Regions from separate parts of the Kluyvera huaxiensis genome, predicted to be linked through region 3. Evidence: predicted binding sites of a transcription regulator. Region 3 holds the regulator's gene; each other region holds the start of a gene.
The links. The regulator ArgR, encoded in region 3, controls arginine synthesis, uptake and breakdown. The targets are predictions, from matches to a motif close to ANTGAATAAAAATACANT.
Positions count from the first base shown of each region.

Region 1: the regulator ArgR is predicted to act here: its motif matches at 1,235-1,252, upstream of argC (N-acetyl-gamma-glutamyl-phosphate reductase).
Region 2: the regulator ArgR is predicted to act here: its motif matches at 1,762-1,779, upstream of argA (amino-acid N-acetyltransferase).

Region 1 is NZ_JBEFLV010000016.1:105,877-110,154, reverse strand. Features, by position in the region: gene argB (acetylglutamate kinase) at 1-129, opposite strand, end outside; gene argC (N-acetyl-gamma-glutamyl-phosphate reductase) at 142-1,146, opposite strand; gene argE (acetylornithine deacetylase) at 1,300-2,451, shown strand; gene ppc (phosphoenolpyruvate carboxylase) at 2,750-4,278, shown strand, end outside.
Region 2 is NZ_JBEFLV010000008.1:148,145-152,422, forward strand. Features, by position in the region: gene cobD (threonine-phosphate decarboxylase CobD) at 1-326, opposite strand, end outside; gene amiC (N-acetylmuramoyl-L-alanine amidase AmiC) at 333-1,583, opposite strand; gene argA (amino-acid N-acetyltransferase) at 1,813-3,144, shown strand; gene recD (exodeoxyribonuclease V subunit alpha) at 3,401-4,278, opposite strand, start outside.
Region 3 is NZ_JBEFLV010000004.1:35,046-39,323, forward strand. Features, by position in the region: gene ABOC97_RS05660 (NAD-dependent succinate-semialdehyde dehydrogenase) at 1-1,020, shown strand, start outside; gene ABOC97_RS05665 (barstar family protein) at 1,048-1,323, shown strand; gene yhcN-B (DUF1471 family stress response protein YhcN-B) at 1,378-1,644, opposite strand; gene yhcN (peroxide/acid stress response protein YhcN) at 1,756-2,019, opposite strand; gene argR (transcriptional regulator ArgR) at 2,396-2,866, opposite strand; gene mdh (malate dehydrogenase) at 3,321-4,259, shown strand.

The sequences.
Region 1 (4,278 bases), on a different contig from region 3:
GCCGCCATGGACAATCACCAGCGGGCGCTGGTGCGATTCGCGATAGTTCACCAGCGCGGTAAACAGACGCTCCAGCGCTTCTTCGCTATCCAGTAACACGCCGCCCAGTTTGATAATTAATGGATTCATGGTCATCACACCTTAGATAAGAGACTGCGTCTCAGCGAAGCCGAAACGGATATTGGCGCACTGCACGGCCTGTGCGGCAGCACCTTTTAATAAGTTGTCCTCGGTCGCCACCACGATCAGGTGTTCACCCTGCACGGCAAAACCGATATCGCAGAACGGCAGGCCAACCACGTTTTTCAGCGCTGGCACACCTTTGTCGTATAAACGGACCATCGGCTTGTCGGCGTAGGCTTGCTGCAGCGCCTCGGCCACCTGCGCTTGCGTGACGCCCGGCTTCAGACGGCAGGTAATGGTTTCCAGAATACCGCGCGGGAAGTTGCCCAGATGCGGGGTGAAAATCACATCCGCACCAAGATGGCTGGCAATTTCCGGCTGATGACGGTGGGTAAACACGCCATACGGCTGCAGGCTCACTTCACAGAAGCTATTGGAGATCGCCGCTTTACGCCCCGCGCCGCTGACGCCGGAAGTGGCGTTGATCACCGGCCACTGATTAAGATCCAGCAAATCGCCATCGATCAGCGGTTTTAGCGACAGCTGTGCCGCCGTTGGATAACAGCCCGGTACCGCAATCAGCTTCGCCTCTTTCAGCGCGTCGGCGCTCCACTCGGCAAGGCCATACACCGCCTGCGCCAGCAGCTCCGGATGCTGATGAGTAAAGCCGTAATATTTTTCATAGAAGGCGCCGTCGTTCACGCGGAACGCACCGGACAGGTCGAATACCACACAGCCTGCCGCCAGGAACTGCGGTGCCAGATCGTGGCTCACTTCATGCGCAGTGGCGAGAAACACCACGTCGACTCCCGCGCTGAATTCACTGATGTCGGACATCGGCTGCAACGGCAGGTCGACAATGCCTTTTAGCTGTGGATGCAAATCGGAGATTAGCTTTCCTGCATCATTGCTTTGCGCTGAGACCGTCAAAGCGGTTATGTTCATATGAGGATGGCGATTTACATAGGTCACAAGCTCTGCGCCAGCATAACCGCTCGCGCCCACAATCAGCGTATTCAACATCGGTGCAGTTCACCTTCTTATGTCTGTTTGCCTGATTAAGCGTAATCACTTCACCCTACAGTTGGTGGGTTTTATTACGCCTAATGATAATGTATTTTTATTCACAAATACTGCATGAATATTGATACTATCACGACCCGAGGTGTGTCAACAATGAAAAACAATTTACCCCCATTTATCGAGATTTACCGTGCGTTGATCGCCACCCCGTCCATCAGCGCAACCGAAGAAGCGCTCGATCAGAGCAATGCGTCTTTAATCACTCTGCTCGCCGATTGGTTCGCCTCTTTAGGCTTCCAGGTTGAGGTGCAGCCGGTCCCTGGTACCCGCAATAAATTCAACCTGCTCGCCAGCACCGGTCAAGGTGCGGGCGGTCTGTTACTCGCCGGACATACCGATACCGTCCCCTTCGACGACGGCCGTTGGACCCGCGATCCCTTCACCCTCACCGAACATGACAACAAGCTCTACGGTTTGGGTACCGCCGATATGAAAGGTTTCTTTGCATTTATCCTCGACGCTCTGCGTGATGTCGATGTGACGACGCTGAAAAAACCGCTCTACATCCTGGCGACTGCCGACGAAGAGACCAGTATGGCCGGCGCGCGCTACTTTGCCGAATCCACCGAGCTGCGCCCGGACTGCGCAATTATCGGCGAGCCGACATCGCTACAACCGGTACGCGCCCATAAAGGCCATATGTCTAATGCTATTCGCGTGCTCGGCCAGTCCGGCCACTCCAGCGATCCGGCGCGCGGCGTGAACGCCATTGAAATCATGCACGACGCCATTGGCCGGGTGATGCAGCTGCGCGATTCGCTGAAAGAGCGTTATCACTATGACGCCTTCACCGTACCGTACCCGACGCTCAACCTGGGTAGCCTCCACGGCGGCGACGCTTCTAACCGTATTTGCGCCTGCTGTGAGCTGCATATGGATATTCGCCCACTCCCGGGCATGACGCTCAACGACCTTAACGGCCTGCTGGATGAAGCGCTGGAACCGGTTAGTGCCCAGTGGCCTGGCCGTTTGACCATCAGCGAACTGCATCCGCCGATTCCGGGTTATGAATGCCCGCCGGATCACCAGCTGGTTGAAGTGCTGGAAAAACTGCTCGGCACCAAAACTGAAGTCGTTAACTACTGCACCGAAGCACCGTTTATTCAGAACCTGTGCCCGACCATCGTCTTAGGTCCTGGCTCAATTAACCAGGCGCACCAGCCGGACGAGTACCTGGAAACCCGCTTTATCAAACCGACACGCGAATTAATTTCTCAGGTCGTCCATCACTTCTGTTGGCATTAATCTGTGTTGCCCGGTGGCCGAAGGTTCCCGGGCAACACAGCGCGCAGCCCGCCCCCCACTCGCCTTCACAGCATCGTCTATTCCCGCGATCTCGTTCACATTTTCATAAGCATTTCTTATCTGGCAGGAAGCAAATTAAATTTCGTAAATTGCCGCGATTTATTCGTTTGCTGAAGCGATTTCGCAGCAATTGACGTACGGGTTTTTACGTGGCTTTATAAAAGAGGTGTCTTTATCTCGCCCTTCCGTTCCGAGGCCGGGATATAACAAAATAAAATGAGATGGGGTGTCTGGGTTAATGAACGAACAATATTCCGCGTTGCGTAGTAATGTCAGTATGCTCGGTAAAGTGCTAGGCGATACCATCAAGGATGCGCTTGGTGAGAACATTCTTGACCGTGTAGAAACGATCCGTAAGTTGTCCAAATCTTCTCGTGCGGGCAACGAAGCCAATCGCCAGGAGCTGCTCAGCACGCTGCAGAACCTGTCCAACGATGAGCTGCTACCGGTCGCCCGTGCGTTTAGCCAATTCCTGAATCTGGCCAACACCGCCGAGCAATATCACAGCATTTCGCCAAAAGGCGAAGCGGCGAGCAACCCGGAAGTGATTGCCCGTACTCTGCGTAAACTCAAAGACCAACCCGATCTCAACGAAACCACCATTAAACAGGCAGTTGAATCCCTGTCGCTGGAGCTGGTGCTAACCGCGCACCCGACCGAAATCACGCGTCGTACGCTGATCCACAAGATGGGCGAAATCAACAACTGCTTAAAACAGCTCGATAATACCGATATTGCCGACTACGAACGCAACCAAGTGATGCGCCGTTTGCGCCAGCTGATTGCCCAGTCCTGGCATACCGATGAAATTCGTAAACATCGCCCAAGCCCGGTTGACGAAGCCAAGTGGGGCTTTGCGGTGGTCGAAAACAGCCTGTGGGAAGGCGTTCCCAACTACCTGCGCGAGCTGAACGAACAGCTGGAAGAAAACCTCGGCTATAAACTGCCGGTCGACTTTGTGCCGGTGCGCTTCACTTCCTGGATGGGCGGTGACCGCGACGGCAACCCGAACGTGACGGCCGAAATTACCCGCCACGTGCTGTTACTGAGCCGCTGGAAAGCCACCGATCTGTTCCTGAAAGATGTCCAGGTGCTGATTTCTGAGCTGTCGATGGTTGAATGTACCGACGAGCTACGCGAGCTGGTGGGTGAAGCAGGCGCGACCGAACCGTACCGCTACCTGATGAAAACCCTGCGCGGCCAATTGATGGCGACCCAAGCCTGGCTGGAAGCACGTCTGAAAGGCCAACGTCTGCCAAAACCGGCCGGTCTGATTAGCCAGAACGAGCAGCTGTGGGAACCGCTATACGCTTGCTATAAATCGCTGCAGGCCTGCGGGATGAGCATCATCGCCAACGGCGAACTGCTCGATACCCTGCGCCGCGTGAAATGTTTTGGCGTACCGCTGGTACGTATCGACGTGCGTCAGGAAAGCACTCGCCACACCGAAGCGCTGGGCGAGCTGACCCGTTATCTGGGTATCGGCGACTATGAAAGCTGGTCAGAAGCCGACAAACAGGCCTTCCTGATCCGCGAACTGAATTCTAAACGCCCGCTGCTGCCACGTAGCTGGGAACCAAGCAACGACACCCGCGAAGTGCTCAACACCTGCAAAGCGATTGTTGATGCTCCGCAGGGTTCGGTTGCCGCCTACGTCATCTCAATGGCGAAGACGCCGTCCGACGTGCTGGCCGTACATCTTCTGCTCAAAGAAGCGGGTATCCCGTTTGCGCTGCCGGTTGCTCCGCTGTTTGAAACGCTGGACGA
Region 2 (4,278 bases), on a different contig from region 3:
GCAAAACCCGGCGCCACCACCATCGCCCGACGCGGTTTCAGACCGTGAACGAGAGTAAAAATGGACTCGGTTTCGCCATTGCCCGCCAGTATCCACGACGCGGGTACACCGTGATGCGCCGCCAGCGCCTGATGAAGCTGCTGATATTCAACGTCGGGGTAACGTTCGGCGCAGTTGAGATTATTGATAATCGCCTGTTTGAGGCTTTCCGGCATGCCCAACGGGTTAATATTGGCGCTGAAATCCAGCAGCTTATCGGCACCGATGCCCAGCAAAGCGGCCGCTTCGCGAGTATTACCGCCGTGAGCACTCTTTAAACGTGACATACCGAATTACCCGCGTCTTGCCAGCGTTGCGCCGTCGGCAAAATAGGCTTTAATCCCGGCGAGGATCGACTCGGCGACCTCCTGCTGAAACTTGGCCGTTTTGAGCTTGCGCTCTTCTTCAACGTTACTGATAAATGCCGTTTCGACGAGGATAGATGGAATATCCGGGGCTTTCAGCACCGCAAAGCCGGCCTGCTCGACCTGGTTTTTATGCAGGTTGTTGACCTGTCCCAGACGTTTCAGCACCGCTTTACCAAATTTCAGGCTGTCGGTGATGGTCAGCGACTGCACCATGTCGAACATGGTGTGGTCGACGTAGCGGTCGCCGCTCTTGCTCACGCCACCCACTAAGTCGGCGGCGTTCTGAGTTTGCGCAAGGTATTTGGCCGCCGTACTGGTGGCCCCTTTGGTCGACAGCGCAAACACCGATGAACCACTTGGCTGCCGACTGGTAAAGGCGTCGGCGTGAATCGAGACGAACAGGTCGGCGCGCTGCTTTTGCGCTTTGGCGACCCGAACTTTGAGCGGAATAAAAATATCTTCGTTACGCGTCATGTAGGCTTTCATATTGCCTTCTTTCTCAATCAGCGCGCGCAGGCGACGGGCGATTTGCAGCACCACGTCCTTCTCCCGCGTTTTATACAGCCCAACCGCACCGGAGTCTTCACCGCCATGTCCAGGGTCGAGCATGATAACAATCGGCCGGTCGCGCCCGGCTTTGCCCGGCTGCGGGCCACTTTGAGCAGGCGGAACCTGCTTTTCGAGGCCGTCTTTGTTGTACTCTTCCAGCAGCGCCAGGAGCGGATCCTGCACATCCTGGCTGCTGGCGGGATAGAGGTCCATCACCAGACGTTCTTTAAACCCGGCAACCGGCGCCAGCGCAAACAGCTGCGGTTTGACGTCTTGCTTTAGCTCAAACACCATACGCACGGTTTGCGGATCAAACTGCCCCACGCGGGCCGATTTAATATAGGGATCATCGGCGCGGATTTGCGCGCCCATGCCTTTGAGCACCGAATTCAGGTTGACCCCTTCGAAATCCACCACCAGACGGTCAGGATTGCTCAACGCAAACTGTCGATAATTAATCACACGGTTGGACTCCACCGTGACGCGCGTGTAGCTGGACGCAGGCCAGATGCGCACTGCCACCACCTGACTAACGGCGGCAAAACCAACCTGACTCACGCTCAATAACCACATGGCGCCCGCCCCTTTTAACAGGCGACGACGACTTAACGACTGACTTCCCGACATGCTCCATCCCAGGCAAAAAAAGATAATTTTGGTTCACGCATAATACGATTGACCGAAAACTTTAACCAAAGGCGAATAAACTGTCATCTATAAAAGGGTAAACATTCGTAGGATCAACGAAATTGACAGCAAGCTTTTCCGTTATTTAGGCAAATTCCGGCTTGCGTTTCCGCCAGAAACAGAATAAAAATACACTAATTACGAATAATCATGCATTGAGGATTGTGCCGTGGTGAAGGAACGTAGAACCGAACTGGTAGAGGGGTTTCGTCATTCTGTCCCCTATATTAACGCCCACCGGGGGAAGACGTTTGTCATCATGCTTGGCGGCGAAGCCATTGAGCATGAAAATTTTTCCAGTATCGTCAGCGATATTGGTCTGCTCCACAGCTTAGGCATTCGCCTGGTGCTGGTCTACGGCGCGCGCCCGCAAATTGATGCCAATCTGGCGGAGCATAACCACGAACCGACTTACCACAAGCATATCCGCGTAACGGATAGCAAAACGCTTGAACTGGTTAAGCAGGCGGCCGGTCTGCTGCAGCTGGATATTACCGCCCGTTTGTCGATGAGCCTCAACAACACCCCGCTTCAGGGTGCGCACATCAACGTGGTGAGCGGGAACTTTATTATCGCCCAGCCGCTGGGCGTGGACGACGGTATAGACTACTGCCACAGCGGGCGTATTCGTCGTATTGATGAAGAGGCCATCCACCGCCAGCTCGACAACGGCGCGATTGTGCTGATGGGGCCAGTGGCGGTGTCGGTGACCGGCGAAAGCTTTAATCTGACCTCGGAAGAAATTGCCACCCAGCTGGCAATTAAGCTCAAAGCCGAGAAGATGATCGGTTTTTGCTCCTCACAGGGGGTATACAACGAGGATGGGGAGATTGTTCCTGAGCTGTTCCCGAACGAAGCGCAGGCGCGCATCGAAGAGCTGGAGCAGGAAGGCGACTACCTTTCCGGCACCGCGCGTTTCCTGCGCGGCGCGGTGAAAGCCTGCCGCAGCGGCGTACGCCGTAGCCACCTGATAAGCTATCAGGAAGACGGTGCGCTGTTGCAAGAGCTGTTCTCTCGCGACGGTATCGGGACGCAGATTGTGATGGAAAGCGCCGAGCAAATTCGTCGCGCGACCATTAACGACATCGGTGGGATTCTGGATCTGATTGCACCGCTGGAGCAACAGGGGATTCTGGTGCGCCGCTCTCGCGAGCAGCTGGAGATGGAGATCGACAAATTCACCATTATTCAGCGGGATAACACCACTATCGCCTGCGCCGCGCTCTATCCATTCCCGGAAGAGAAGATTGGCGAGATGGCCTGCGTGGCGGTTCATCCGGACTACCGCAGCTCGTCGCGTGGGGAAGTGCTGCTGGAACGCATCGCCGCTCAGGCGAAACAGATGGGGTTAAATCACCTGTTTGTGCTGACTACCCGGAGCATTCACTGGTTCCAGGAACGCGGCTTTAAGCCGGTTGACGTGGAGCTGCTGCCGGAAAGTAAGAAGCAGCTGTATAACTATCAGCGCCGGTCTAAGGTGCTGATGACGGACCTGGCGTAACGCCGGGGCTGGAGTCAAACCCTCACCCCAACCCTCTCCCTTAAAAAGGGAGAGGGTGCATCACGAGCCCGTACTCATATCTGAATTCCGCTTTAACACCGAGGCACCAGCGGTTCCCTCGCCCCTTTGGGGAGAGGGTTAGGGTGAGGGGCACACAGTGTGCTCGTACTCATATCTGCATTCCGCTTTAACAACGAGGCACTATCGATCCCCTCGCCCCTTTGGGGAGAGGGTTAGGGTGAGGGGATGTTCCGATCTACACCATTTCGGCAAAAATCGCCGCTAACCCGCTGCGTCGTTCCGTGCGGGTAGCGATGGCCTGCGCCAGCAGATTTTCATCGGCGTACATCGACAGTCGGGATTTCGCACGCGTGATGGCAGTGTAGACAAGCTCGCGGCTGACCACCGGCACAATCTGCGTCGGCAGCACCAGAGCGGCGTGGGTGAACTCTGAGCCCTGGGATTTGTGTACCGTCATCACCCATGCGGTGTCGTGCTCCGGCAGGCGGCTTGGCTGCACGGATTTAATGGTACCGTCCGGCATCGGGAACCAGACGCGCATTCCCTGCTCCCTCTCCAGCGCGATACCGATATCGCCATTAAACAGCCCCAGCGCGCTGTCGTTGCGGGTGATCATCACCGGCCGCCCTTCATACCAGCGCGAATGGCGCTGCGGCACAATTTGCCGATGGCGGGTCAGCAACTGTTCAAACTGAGTGTTCAACCCGCTGACGCCCCAAGGCCCCTCGCGCAACGCACAGAGGAGCTGATATTCACCAAACGCCGCCAGAATCACCGCTGGGTCTGCCTGTTCACGCAGCAGCTGAAGGTAATGTCCGTATCCCGCACGCGCATCCTCAAGCATCGACCCGTAGTCATCCGTTGTGCGCAGCGGCTTGAGTTCAATATCGCTAAATCCACGCGCGAAAACTTCACCAACGGCCTTTTTATCTCCCCGGTTCACCGCGCTGGCAAGCTGTCCAATGCCGGAGTCGCTACCAAAACGGTAGCTGGTACGCAGCAGACACAGGCTGTCGCGCAGCGCACTCGCCACGCTGCCCTCTCCTGCCGGAACCTCTGCGCCCACCAAACGGCTCAGTTCATGCGCACGCTCCGCGGTATAACCCTCGCTCA
Region 3 (4,278 bases):
GAACCGATCGGCGTGGTCGCTGCAATTACACCGTGGAACTTCCCGATGGCAATGCTAACCCGCAAGCTTGGTCCGGCTCTGGCCGCAGGTTGTACCGGGGTGATAAAACCTGCCAATAACACCCCTCTGTGCGCCTTTGCGCTGCTGGCGCTGGCGAAGAAAGCGGGGATCCCGGATGGCGTACTGAATGCGGTGGCGGGCAATACTCAGGAGATCAGCGACGCGATTATGGCCAGCCACGAGGTGCGTAAAATCTCCTTCACCGGCTCAACCTCGGTAGGGAAAACGCTAGTCCGCAATGCGGCTGAAACCATGAAGAAAGTCTCCATGGAACTGGGCGGCAATGCGCCTTATATCGTGTTTGAGGATGCCGATATTGATGCCGCCGTGCAGGGCGCGATTGCCAACAAATTCCGCAACGCCGGGCAGGTGTGCGTCAGCGTGAACCGTTTTTATATTCATGACACCATCTACGAGTCTTTTGTCAGCCAGCTGGCAACGGCGGTTAAGGCGCTAAAAGTGGGTAATGGTCTGGATGATGGGGTGGTCGTTGGGCCGCTGATTGAAGCGTCGGCGGTCAAAAAAGTACGTGAGCATGTCGAAGACGCGCTCGCTAAAGGGGCTGAAGTGCTCGCCGGCGGTGAGGCTCATGAGCTTGGTGGTAACTTCTGGCAGCCGACGGTGCTGGGAGAGTGTCATGAGCAGATGCTGTTGGCGCAGGAAGAGACGTTTGGCCCGCTGGCGGCCTGCTTCCGCTTTAGCGATGAAGACGATGTCATTCATCGCGCGAATAATACCCCCTACGGCCTGGCGGCTTATTTCTATACTCAGAATCTCTCTCGTGTGTTCCGCGTCTCGCAGGCGCTGGAAAGCGGCATGATCGGCATTAACGAATGTGCGGTGTCGACTGAGCTTGGGCCTTTTGGCGGCGTGAAAGAATCTGGGCTGGGGCGTGAAGGTTCGGTGTTGGGGCTGGAAGAGTACCTTGAGGTAAAAACGTTACACATCGGGGGACTCTAGTCCAGATGGATGGGGAGAGGGCATAAGATGGAAATCTATACTTTTGATTTTGATGAAATAGAAAACCAGGGCGATTTTTATCGGGAATTCGCTCGACTCTTTGCCCTCGACAGCGAACAGATTCGCAATCTTGACGCGTTATGGGATGCGGTCATTAGCCCGCAAATGCCGACGCCACTGGAGATTGAATTCATCCACCTGGATGATAAACAGCGTCGGCGTTACGGTGCGCTGATTCTGCTGTTTGATGAGGCGGAAGAAGAACTGGAAGGGATGCTGCGTTTTAACGTTCAGCGTGGATAAAAAAAAGCCCTCGCATAAGGGCGAGGGCAAGTCGTCGGACAAGACGACGAGGGTTTATTTGTACAGCTCAGCCGTAGCGTGCCAATGGTCGCCGGTACGGGCTTCAATTACGCGGTAGCTGCTAGCGCCTTCTTTTTCAGCTTTTGCGGCTAACTCACTACGCATATCCATCGGGGCGCTACCAACCTGAGATACAGAGATGGTGCCCATTGGTTGAAGGCTCTGAGCTTGCTCTGAGTTCACCTGTTGTACTGCGGCGCTTGCGCCGAAAGACAGAACGGATGCCAGACCAAGGGATGCGATAATCATTGCGCTTTTCATAGTGTTTACTCCTCACCTTATTCTTCAGCGGTGAGAGGATAATCTTTTTGATTCCTGGACCGCTGTGGGTAATTTAATTTATTGACTGCCGACGTACTGCTTCACACTGACTTATTTGTACAGTTCAGCCGTAGCGTGCCAATGGTCGCCGGTACGCGCTTCGATAACGCGATATGACGAAGCACCTTGTTCTTCTGCTTTTTTGTTCAGCATTTCATGCATGTCCATCGGAGATGAACCGACGGAACCGATGGATACGGTGCCGATTGCCTGACGGGTCTGGGCCTGATCGCTGTTGATAGAATCAGCGGCGAACGCGCCAAACGAGATAGCAGAAAGGATGCTCAGAGCAGCAACGGTAGTTTTGATTTTCATGATACTCACCTCGTCGAATTTTTTTGGAGGGTCTTTGTTTTGTGACCCTCATCACGAAATTAAGTATACACTAATCACACAAAATATTAATACCCTCCTAATGGTTTCGCGTGTAATTACATGTCAATAAACGTCATTTTTAGAACATTTACGTATAAAAAAACGCATATTTTGGCAAAGAGAATCTGTAATGATGCGTAAAATCAAAAAGATAGAAGAATTTGATATTTTGTGCGATTAAGTCGGGATATATTCACTGTATCTATGCGTTAGGCCGCGGAATCGCACTAAATGCTAACGAAACGGTAGTTGAAGATATGGGGATAGAAAGGAAAGGCAGCTCCTCTGGAAGCACCAGAGGAGAGAGGGAGAAGGATTACAGTTCCTGTTCGAACAGAACCTGAATCGCTTCGAACAGATCCTTCACGCTAAAGCCCCTTGCCGGGGTGGTGAAGATAGTGTCGTCACCGGCGATGCTGCCGAGGATGCCTTCTGCTTTACCCAGAGAATCCAACAGGCGTGCGATAAGCTGTGCTGCTCCAGGGCTGGTGTGGATGACGACTACGGAATCGTTGTAATCGATATCCAGCACCAGATTTTTAAGCGGGCTGGTGGTAGTCGGTACGCCCAGTTCGGCTGGCAGGCAGTAAACCATCTCCATTTTGGCGTTGCGCGTACGCACGGCACCAAACTTCGTCAGCATACGAGAGACTTTGGATTGGTTGATATTATCGAAGCCTTCTTCCTGCAAGGCCTGAACAATTTCGCCCTGTGAGCTAAATTTTTCTTCCTTCAGTAAGGCTTTAAAGGCTTTAACTAATTCTTCTTGTTTGGTTGAACTTCGCATAAGTCACCCGAGTATGGTGGTGAAATTAACATTATTATGCATATAGGTGAATTTTTATGCAAACAATTTGCCTGAAGAGGCTAATTCGAATAGAGAAAGGCGGAATTTTAGCAAAAATTAGACCTAAGAAACATGCCTATATCACGGGATCTAAATAAGTTAAAAGTAAATGAATTGTTATTAAATTGCTGTTGTTTTACGCAACATGCTGCGTATATTGTAATCGATAGTTGATGAAAATTTGGTTTCGTAGATAGGCCTTTTTCTGGGAGTGGTGCAGTAGTCCCAACAATGCTGCTGGAGACGCTGCATTCTGTAAGCAATTAGATTGTAATTATTTACCTTGTGAATTAAGGTCGCCGCAACGGAGTAACAATAGGTCTCTCCTGCGTTGGTTATGCGGTCCACGACAGGTTGCTACCTGAATGTCATTAACCATAATAAGGAGTTTAGGATGAAAGTCGCAGTCCTTGGTGCCGCCGGCGGTATTGGCCAGGCGCTTGCCCTACTACTAAAGACCCAACTTCCTTCAGGTTCAGAACTCTCTCTGTATGATATTGCCCCCGTCACGCCTGGCGTGGCAGTCGATCTCAGCCATATTCCTACTGATGTAAAAATCAAAGGGTTTTCAGGTGAAGATGCGACGCCTGCGCTGATAGGGGCTGATGTTGTCCTGATTTCAGCGGGTGTTGCACGTAAACCCGGCATGGATCGCTCCGATCTGTTTAACGTTAACGCCGGGATTGTTAAAAACCTGGTACAACAAATTGCCAAAACCGCGCCAAAAGCCTGCATTGGTATCATTACCAACCCGGTCAATACCACGGTGGCTATCGCCGCTGAAGTGCTGAAAAAGGCGGGCGTGTACGATAAAAACAAACTGTTTGGCGTAACCACGCTGGATATCATCCGCTCCAATACCTTTGTGGCGGAGCTGAAAAGTAAAAACTGCGGCGATGTTGAGGTCCCAGTGATTGGCGGCCACTCCGGTGTGACCATTCTGCCTTTATTGTCGCAAATCCCTGGTGTTAGCTTCTCCGAACAAGAAGTGAATGACTTAACCAAACGCATCCAGAACGCAGGCACCGAAGTGGTGGAAGCGAAGGCCGGTGGTGGGTCAGCAACCCTATCAATGGGCCAGGCTGCGGCGCGTTTCGGCCTGTCTTTAGTCCGCGCATTACAGGGCGAAAAAGGGGTTGTGGAATGTGCGTATGTTGAAGGTGACGGCGAATATGCGCGTTTCTTCTCACAACCACTGCTGCTGGGGAAAAATGGCATTGAAGAGCGTCAGTCTATTGGCAAACTGAGTGCCTACGAAGAGCAGGCGCTGAACGGTATGCTGGAGACGCTGCGCAAAGATATTCAGCTGGGTGAAGAGTTTATCAATAAATAAGACCTCAGGTCTTAGCGTA